One region of the Mesobacillus sp. MER 48 genome, then DNA from elsewhere that is predicted to be linked to it. Evidence: riboswitches for the same ligand, from Rfam matches in the RefSeq annotation. Region 1 holds a riboswitch; each other region holds the start of a gene.
The links. A riboswitch is a leader RNA that binds a small molecule or an ion and turns the genes downstream of it on or off. The one in region 1 is predicted to bind S-adenosylmethionine.

Region 1 (3,276 bases):
AAGGCATATCAGGATAATAACCGTCGTAATCATGATGGTATTGTCATACCGGTAATAACCGAAGCGGATTGCCAGGTCACCGACTCCGCCGCCGCCAACGATTCCGGCCATTGCCGAGTATGCCACAAGGCTGATGATCGTGATGGTGACACCCTGGACGATTCCCGGTTTAGCCTCTGGAATGAGCACATCCTTGATGATCATCCACGGAGTAGCTCCGGTGGCCACCGCTGCCTCGATGACCCCTTTATCAATTTCGCGCAAGCTTTGCTCTACGATTCTCGCAAAGAACGGAATCGCCGCGACAGATAATGAAACAGATGCCGCAGTCGGCCCGATTGTCGTGCCGGCGATTAAATTCGCCAGCGGCAGCAGTGCGATCAACAGGATGATGAACGGAACCGAGCGGATCATATTGACGATAAAACCGGCAATGGTTTTAAATAGCTGATTTTCCAGGAACAGGCCTTTATCGGTGACAAAAAGAAGAACCCCTGTTGGCAGCCCAACAATGATCGAGACAAGGATGGAGATGCCGACCATATAAATTGTTTCAAAGAATGCTTTATTCAGTTCCGGCAGCAGTGCGACCAGGTTATCAAGCAGCATCTTCAATCACCTCCAGATTTCTTGTCCTTGCTGCGATGTATTCAATGGCCCGGTCGATTTCAAGTGTCTCGCCCGAAACTTCCATAATGAAAATTCCTAGTGGGATTTCCTGAATATACTCGATTTTGCCGTGAAGGATGTTTCCCCTCACCTTGAATTTCTGGAATACATCCGAGATGACCCCCTGCTCGGCAATCTCGCCCTGGAAATAAATCTTGATCAATTTGCCTTCCCGCTCCTTCATCAGTCTTTCCGGCAATTCGAATTGTAGGATGGAGTTGACGAAATCCTTTGTCAGCGGCTCCTGTGGATTGGCAAAAACATCGTAGACATTTCCCTCTTCAATGATTTTTCCATCTTGCATCACAGCCATTCGGTCACAAATCGTCTTGACCACTTCCATTTCATGCGTTATAAGCACGATTGTGATTCCTAACTCTCTATTAATCTTTTTAAGTAAAGATAAAATAGAGCGTGTCGTGCTTGGGTCAAGAGCGGAGGTTGCTTCATCACATAGAAGGACGGATGGATTATTCGCCAGCGCCCTGGCTATGCCAACACGCTGTTTTTGGCCGCCGGACAGCTGTGCAGGATAGACGTCTTTCTTGTCGGAAAGGCCCACCATATGTAAAAGCTCTAGCACTCTCTCATTTATCTCTGTTTTCGGAGTGCCGGCAGCTTTTAGCGCAAAAGCGATGTTTTCGCTGACTGTCTTTGCACTTACAAGATGGAAATGCTGAAAAATCATCCCTATTTTCAAACGGGCTTTCCTTAGCTCGCCCTTACTTAAAGAGGTTAGCTCCACTCCCTCAATAAAAACCTCTCCCGATGTCGGCTTCTCCAGGAGGTTCAGGCATCTCAGCAAAGAACTTTTGCCTGCGCCGCTGTATCCGACAATCCCGTAAATTTCGCCCTTTTCTACTTTTAACGAAACATCGTCAACGCCTGTCACCGATCCCTTTTTCGTGTCATATACCTTGACCAGATTCTTCACTTCAATCATTTTTGCACCCCCATTTTCACTCAATAAAAAAAGCCTCTTTCATTCAAAGAAAGAGGCATCGTAAATATCTATACGACTTATCTTTCAGAATGAAACCATTCTGTAGGAAGTGGCACCTTTCCATAAAGGAGGTTGCCGGACGTCATCGGGCCTAATCCCTCAGTCTCTCTTGATAAGTAACTTATTAAATTCATTTTGATAATTGAAATATTAAAACTCTCTGAAATATTTGTCAACAGAGTTTTTTAGTCTTTTTCAGGTTGTAATCGCTTACATCATTGGGGCTGTAAGAGAATTTATTTTCAAAAAGAAAAACCCTTGTTTACGCTAAAACAAGGGCACCATAGACGAGGGCACCGGCTATGACATACGCCGGGTGTACCTTCAGTTTTTCCATCAGGACGAAGCTGATGCCGCCAATCAGGATGGTCTGTGTCAATCCTACTCCTTCATAGGAAGAAAAAAAGAAATCATAGGTCATGACTCCCAGGAGCACCGCAATGACTGGCCGGACGACGATTGTCAGCCTTTTGACACGAGGAGAATCCTTGAATTTCATCAACAGTCCTAGCAGACCGATCATCAGAACCAGCGATGGTGCCACGGCTGCAAACACACCGACAATGGCACCGAGGATTCCGCCTTCTGAATAGCCGATATACCCGGCCATCTTGGTCGCGATTGGTCCAGGGAGTGCATTGCCCATCGCCAGTACTTCACTGAATTCATTGACCGTCATCCAATAGTATCGGTCGACGACTTCATTTTCAATCAACGGGATGGAGGCCGGCCCTCCGCCATAGCCTAAAATACCAGGAATGAAAAAGGCCAAAAATATTTGGAAATAAATCATTTCTGCTCCCCTCCCATTTGTTTCTTTTCAATTGGAGAAGAGTCTTTTTTTATTAAAGCGCCAAGCAGCAAAATGAAAATCAAGATTGCCGGATGTATATTCAAGATCTGGAGGAGCACCAGGCTGGCAATCAGCGCAATAGCTGTCCAGGCCCAGCCAAGCTTCGATTTACCCGATTTCTTAATGAAGTCCCATGTCAGGACAGCGAGCATGACGGCAACAACCGGTACAACAGCATCTGCCATTCCTTTTACCCACGGCTGATCCTTGTATGAGTTCAGAGTCGTAAGCAGGATAATCATCAGGATAATTGTCGGAATCATCGTTGCGGCCAGGGCATTGACCATGCCCAGGGTCCCGCCCACTCGATAACCGATATACCCTGCCATTTTCGTCGCGATCGGACCGGGGAGCGCATTTCCCAAAGCCAGAATATCACCGAACTCATCAGAGTCCATCCATTTATACTTATCTACCACTTCCTTATGTACGAGCGGAATCGATGACGGCCCGCCGCCATAGCCAAGGATTCCCACGCGGAAAAATGCCAGGAATAAATCTTTTTGTTTCAACACTTCACCTTCTCTTCTGTTTTTAGCCCTATGCAGTCTCTTTCTATAATTCTTATTTCTTTTATTTTATTATAGACTCATATATTGGAAACTGCATGTAAATTAAAGGGATCATATCACCGTCGGGAATCATTTATCATAATTTCCGCCATTTTATATGCACTGATTTACTGCTCAACTCATTATTTTGGCGATTTTTTCATTTTTTCGAACACTTTTTAGATTATTTCGACTAAATT
Region 2 (3,276 bases), on a different contig from region 1:
CCTTTTTCTTCAAGAAGCGGTTTTGCCTCTTCAAGGATTTCAGCATGAGGTACGTTTGAAGCACCCACTACGATTTTCTTGCTTTCTTCCTTGCCGCCTTCTGTTTTTTCCTCAGATGAACCGCAAGCTGCAAGTCCTGCTGTTAAAACTAATACTAAAAGTGATAATAGCCATTTTTTCAATTTCAATCTCTCCTTTATCTTTTGTCTAATTTTCTTGTAATGGAATCTCCAATAATCTGGATTAAAAATACGATGATCAAAATAATGATGGTCGCCATCAGTGTGACATCATTCCGGCTCCTTTGGAATCCTTCCATGTAGGCAAGGTTTCCAAGACCGCCTGCGCCGATGACTCCAGCCATCGCCGTATAACTTACGAGCGCAATCGCTGTGACTGTGATGCCTGACACCAAGGCAGGCATTGATTCCGGCAACAGAACCTTCCAGATGATGGTCGTCGTTTTTGCTCCCATGGATTTTGCTGCTTCAATGACTCCCTTATCAATCTCACGCAAGCCGATTTCAACCATCCTTGCGTAAAATGGTGCTGAACCGATAATCAGTGCTGGCAAGGCGGCATTTTCGCCAATCATTGATCCAACGATGAATTTTGTAAAAGGAATCAGCAGGACGATCAAAATGATGAATGGAATCGACCTGAAAATATTTACCACTGCGCTTAGTACGACATTAACCGGTTTGTTTTCCCATATATTGCCCTTTGAGGTCAAAAAGAGCAACAATCCAAGAATGGCTCCAATTATAAAGGTAGCAACAACGGAAATGGCACTCATGTATAGTGTCTCAATTGTCGCCTCCCACATGCGGTCCCAGTTAACATTCGGGAATAAAGTTTCAGCCATTCGAAATCACCTCCACGCCGACTTCATGCTGGCCGATAAATTCAATCGCACGGGCCAATTCTTCCTCTTCACCATCAAGATGGATGAATAAGGTTCCATATGAACCGTTTTGTGTCTGGGAAATCTTCCCCTGCACAATATTGACGGTGATGGCGAATTGGCGGATCAGATTGGTGATCAGCGGCTGCTCAGCACCTTCGCCTACGAATGTCAGCTGGATGACCCGTCCTTGCGGATATCGCTCCAGTAAATGGTCTACCGTTTCCTTTGTTTCCTCCGGTTCAGTCACCTGCTGGACAAACCTTTTCGTAATTGGCTGCTGCGGGTTCTTGAACACATCCAATACTGGACCAGTCTCAACGATCTTTCCGCCCTCCATGACCGCAACCCGGTGACAAATCTTACGGATGACATGCATTTCATGAGTGATCAGGACAATGGTAAGTCCCAATCTCTTATTGATATCAACGAGAAGATCCAGGATCTGGTCGGTCGTTTGCGGGTCAAGAGCTGACGTCGCTTCATCACCGAGAAGAACTTTTGGATTATTCGCCAGTGCCCTGGCGATACCGACTCTCTGCTTCTGCCCGCCGCTTAATTGAGAAGGATAAGCATCGCCGCGTCCCTCAAGACCGACAAGCGTGATCAATTCTTTTACCCTTTTGTCCCTCTCAGTTTTAGGCACTCCTGCGATTTCAAGAGGGAATGAAATATTTTCTGCAACCGTCCTTGACCAAAGAAGGTTGAAATGCTGGAAAATCATGCTGATTTCCTGTCTTGCTTTCCTTAATTCCGCACCCTTGATCCTTGAAACTTCCCTTCCTGCCACGACGACAGAACCCGAAGTTGGGATTTCAAGTCCATTCAACATGCGAATCAATGTGCTCTTACCTGCGCCGCTGTATCCAATGACGCCAAAGATTTCGCCTTCTTTCACTTCAAGGTTGACATCATCAACCGCTTTGACTTCGCCTTTTTTTGAAGGATAAATCTTTCTGGCCTTTTTTATCGTGATCAATTGACTCCCCCTCTTTTGCAACAACCATATTCTTAACTCAAAAAACCGTTGAATCTTCCATCCTAATCAGAAGGTTATCAATCTAGTTTCCCATTCCCTGCCCGTAAAAATTCAAACTTCAGGTAAAATGGGGTGCACCTTCCTGGAATAATATGCTCTTGTGAAACTCACGTCAGAACCGAACATGGTCGATTCTGGCATTAAAAAAGCCTTTCTGCAAATAAGCAGAAAGGCATAGTAATTGGCTGTATCCTTTCTCTCATCTGCCAAAGCCATCAGCTTTGAGTGAATTGGCACCGTTTCAGATAAGCAAGCTTACTGACGGTTGCCGGGTTTCATCGGGCACTTCCCTCCACCTCTCTTGATAAGAGTACGCTATTAAATTTTAAAATCGGTTTTTAGTTACGAAAGTGATTGTAGCACGGAACAAAAATGGGTGTCAATAAAATTATTTTCAAATACCTTTTGGAAGGTACTGGATATTAGGTTCTCGCCGTGACCCCTGGTACTCCAGTAGCTTTTTCAATTGCCTGCTCCAGGTCTTCGATGATGTCATCAACGTTTTCAATTCCGACAGAAAGACGGATTAAATCTTCTGGAACTCCCGCTGCCTTAAGTCCGTCTGAATCAAGCTGCTGATGAGTGGTGCTTGCAGGGTGGATGACCAGGCTCTTCGCGTCACCGACATTCGCAACATGGGACCAAAGCGTCAATGAGTTAATCAGTTTTGCTCCAGCTTCCCTGCCTCCCTCGATGCCAAAAACTACAACTGATCCTGCACCTTTTGGAAGGTATCGAACTGCCAATTGCTTATCAGGGTGAGAGTCATGCCCCGGGTAGGTGACCCAGGTAACAGCAGGATGTGCCTCCAGGTAGCCAACTACTTTAAGCGTATTGGCGACATGCTCTTTCATGCGGACATGCAATGTTTCGATTCCAAGATTGAATTGGAAAGCACTCTGCGGGCTGATGGCCGGACCAAGGTCGCGAAGCAGCTGAACCCTGGCCTTTACAATATAGGCTGCTGCCCCTATCGCTTCACTATAAACAATGTCATGGTAACTGGAGTCTGGCTCATTGAAACCAGGGAACTTCGGGGATCTCCAATCAAACTTGCCACCATCCACAATGATTCCGCCCATGACTGTGCCGTTGCCTAAAAGCCACTTGGTAGCCGAGTGTATCACGATGTCTGCGCCGTGTTCAATCGGCCGGCATAGATATGGAGTGGCAAATGTGTTATCAATGATCAACGGAACCCCAGCTTCATGGGCAACATCGGCAACTGCTTCAATGTCTAAAACCCTGAGACTTGGATTTCCGATCGTTTCCGCATAAACCGCCTTCGTTTTTGGTGTGATCGCCTTCCTGAAATTCTCCGGGTCTTCAGGAT
Region 3 (3,276 bases), on a different contig from region 1:
CTCGATCCTTGTTCCAGATCCTGGCTATCCTGACTACTGGTCAGGAGTCGAGCTGGCAAGGGCAGAAATGATAAAAATGCCGCTGAGAGAAGAAAATGGCTTCCTTCCTGACTACACCGAGTTAGGCTCCGAAGAACTCGCCCAGGCGAAATTGATGTTCTTGAATTATCCTAATAATCCCACTGGAGCGATTGCGGATCAAGCATTCTTTGACCAGACAATCGATCTTGCACAAAAACATAATATATGTGTTGTCCACGATTTTGCTTATGGGGCGGTTGGCTTTGACGGAAAACGCCCATATAGCTTTCTGCAGTCAAAGGGTTCCAAGGATATAGGCATCGAGATTTATACTTTATCGAAGACGTATAATATGGCCGGATGGCGAGTGGGTTTTGCAGCTGGCAACAAGAGTGTGATTGCTGCAATTAATTTACTCCAGGACCATATGTACGTCAGTTTGTTTGGTGCGATCCAGGAGGCTGCTGCCGAAGCGTTGCTTGGATCACAGGAATGTGTAGCAGAATTGAATGACTTGTATGAATCAAGAAGAAACATACTCATTGACGGTTTGACAGGTATTGGCTGGAAGGTCACTGCACCCAAAGGGTCTTTTTTTGCCTGGCTTAAGATACCCGAAGGATTCACCTCATCCGTTGATTTTGCTGACTTTCTTCTGGAAAAAGCCCATATTGCCGTTGCACCTGGAATTGGGTTTGGCGAGTATGGTGAAGGCTATGTTCGGGTAGGCTTGCTCACTTCTGAAAAGAGATTGAAGGAAGCAGTCAGCAGAATCGAAAGCTTAGGAATTTTCAAAAAAGATATTGACAATGATTTGTGAACCTGACATAATCCTAATTAATAAATTCACTTTAACCAATTAAATAACTTAATTAAATTATTTTCTTATCAAGAGCAGGCGGAGGGACGAGCCCGATGAAGCCCGGCAACCGATCCAGCATAATGCTGGGCACGGTGCTAATTCTTGCAGCGAAAGCTGAAAGATAAGAAGAGTTTAGTGAACGTCCTAACCTCTTCTTTGTGAAGAGGTTTTTTTAATGCTTTTTACAATTTGATTGGCTCCAGTGCCCAGCCCTCGAGACGCTTGGCTAGCTGCGGCTCCTAACTCCTCGAGACGTTTCGGTCCTGCCAATGAAGTCAAAGAACGACTTCACTGTCAGGCCCTCCAACGCTTGTCGGAGTTGGGCAGTCGCCTTCGCTTTTCGAATTATCTAGTGTCGCCTCCTGGAAACTCCGAAACTTCAACTCCGCCGGCAGAAGCAAAAAGCGCTTCTTTATCGGAGTCTCCAGTTTCTGCGTTTCTGGGCAGTCAGCTATACTTTTCGATTTCGATACTGGGCAATGAATTCAAAGAACGGCTTCACTGCCTGGCCCTCCAGCGCTTGTCGGAGCTGGATAAGGCGCTATCGATTTTCTAACTGAAAGGAATTGATTTTCATGAGTGAAATTACAGCAACTTACATAGTCCATGACGCTAAGCATAACCCAGAGAAAAAAGCAGAGGGAATAGCACTTGGTTTGACAGTAGGATCCTGGACAGATTTGCCGGAATTGGACCAAAAACAATTAAAAAAGCATAAGGGAAGAGTGGTTTCGGTCGAAGGCAGTGGCCTGGACGCAAATTCTGATACCGTGGCGACCATTAAGATCGCTTATCCGGCTATCAATTTTTCTCCAGACTTGCCGGCAATTCTTACAACGGTTTTTGGCAAGCTATCGCTCGACGGAAAAATAAAGCTGGTCGATCTCGAATTCGGAGATCAATTGAAAAAAACTTTTCCAGGTCCCCGATTCGGGATTGAAGGAATCCGCAATAAGCTGGGTGTTTATGACAGGCCATTGCTTATGAGTATCTTCAAAGGAGTGATCGGCCGCGACCTTCCATTCCTGTTAAAACAATTGAAAGAACAAAGTCTTGGCGGAGTCGACCTGATCAAGGATGACGAAATCTTGTTTGAAAATGAGCTTGCTCCTTTTGAAAAACGAATCATGTCAGGAAAACAGGTCCTTGAAGAAGTCTATCAAACTACCGGTCACAGAACGCTTTATGCTGCCAATCTGACGGGCAGAACGACCCAGCTGAAAGACAAGGCGAGAAAAGCAGCTGAGTTGGGAGCGGACGCATTGCTGTTCAATGTTTTTGCCTACGGACTTGATGTACTGCAGGAGCTAAGGGAAGATGATGAGATTGGCATTCCGATCATGGCGCATCCCGCGGTAAGCGGTGCGTTTACAGCAGCGGATGAATATGGTTTTTCCCATTCTTTGCTGCTCGGGAAGCTTCTACGCTATGCTGGTGCAGATTTCTCCCTGTTTCCATCTCCTTATGGCAGTGTCGCCCTTGAAAAACAGCAGGCTCTTTCGATCGCTGAGGCATTGACTGCCGAGGACCAATTCAAGAGAACATTCCCTGTCCCATCCGCTGGTATCCATCCGGGAATGGTTCCCCTTCTTATCGAGGATTTCGGACTGGATTCGATCATCAATGCTGGCGGCGGTGTTCATGGACATCCCGGGGGAGCACAGGGAGGCGGAAAAGCTTTCAGGCAGGCGATCGACACAGTGCTTAAAGGTAAAACGCTCGAGGAAGGTGCTCATGAATTCAATGAGTTGAGGGCAGCAATCGAACTTTGGGGTTTGGCTAAGGCGGTGGCAAAATGAGCCACCCAGTCATTTTCTGTGACTTTGATGGTACAGTGACCGAAAAGGATAACATTATAGCCATCATGAACCGGTTTGCTCCAGATGGGTGGGAAGAACTGAAGGAAGGAGTGCTGAATCGTACGATTTCCATCAGGGAAGGAGTCGGGAAAATGTTCTCCCTCCTTCCAGTCAGCCTGAAGGAGGAAATAATAGAGTTTGCCTTGAAAAATGCGAGAATTCGTCCCGGGTTCCAGGATTTCCTTGATTTTGCGAGAGAGGAGGGGATTCCTGTCTATATTGTCAGCGGCGGGATTGACTTTTTCATTGAACCGATCATCAAATCATTCGGGCCGATTGAAGGCATTTTTTGCAATGGCTCAGATTTCTCAGGTGAATCAATAAAAATTGAATGGCCAAACAGCTGTGATGATCAATGTTCAAATGATTGCGGTTGTTGCAAGCCAACCATCATGAGGAATCTGGATCAGGACGGAATCTATAAAATCGTCATCGGTGATTCCGTGACCGACCTCGAAGCAGCCAAACAGGCAGATTATGTGTTTGCGAGAGATTATTTAAAAGATAAATGCGAAGAATGGAAGATTCCATATA

Region 2: linked by a shared signal. The riboswitch ahead of M3593_RS11735 (methionine ABC transporter ATP-binding protein) and the one ahead of M3593_RS18495 (methionine ABC transporter ATP-binding protein) in region 1 are both predicted to bind S-adenosylmethionine.
Region 3: linked by a shared signal. The riboswitch ahead of mtnW (2,3-diketo-5-methylthiopentyl-1-phosphate enolase) and the one ahead of M3593_RS18495 (methionine ABC transporter ATP-binding protein) in region 1 are both predicted to bind S-adenosylmethionine.

The regions. Positions count from the first base shown of each region.
Region 1 is NZ_JAMAUR010000006.1:66,701-69,976, reverse strand. Features, by position in the region: gene M3593_RS18500 (methionine ABC transporter permease) at 1-609, opposite strand, end outside; gene M3593_RS18495 (methionine ABC transporter ATP-binding protein) at 599-1,612, opposite strand; SAM riboswitch class I at 1,687-1,791, opposite strand; gene M3593_RS18490 (chromate transporter) at 1,935-2,465, opposite strand; gene M3593_RS18485 (chromate transporter) at 2,462-3,037, opposite strand.
Region 2 is NZ_JAMAUR010000003.1:48,608-51,883, forward strand. Features, by position in the region: gene M3593_RS11725 (MetQ/NlpA family ABC transporter substrate-binding protein) at 1-182, opposite strand, end outside; gene M3593_RS11730 (methionine ABC transporter permease) at 197-865, opposite strand; gene M3593_RS11735 (methionine ABC transporter ATP-binding protein) at 858-1,883, opposite strand; SAM riboswitch class I at 2,140-2,254, opposite strand; gene M3593_RS11740 (O-acetylhomoserine aminocarboxypropyltransferase/cysteine synthase family protein) at 2,366-3,276, opposite strand, start outside.
Region 3 is NZ_JAMAUR010000002.1:262,237-265,512, forward strand. Features, by position in the region: gene M3593_RS07525 (pyridoxal phosphate-dependent aminotransferase) at 1-841, shown strand, start outside; SAM riboswitch class I at 904-1,011, shown strand; gene mtnW (2,3-diketo-5-methylthiopentyl-1-phosphate enolase) at 1,459-2,682, shown strand; gene M3593_RS07535 (2-hydroxy-3-keto-5-methylthiopentenyl-1-phosphate phosphatase) at 2,679-3,276, shown strand, end outside.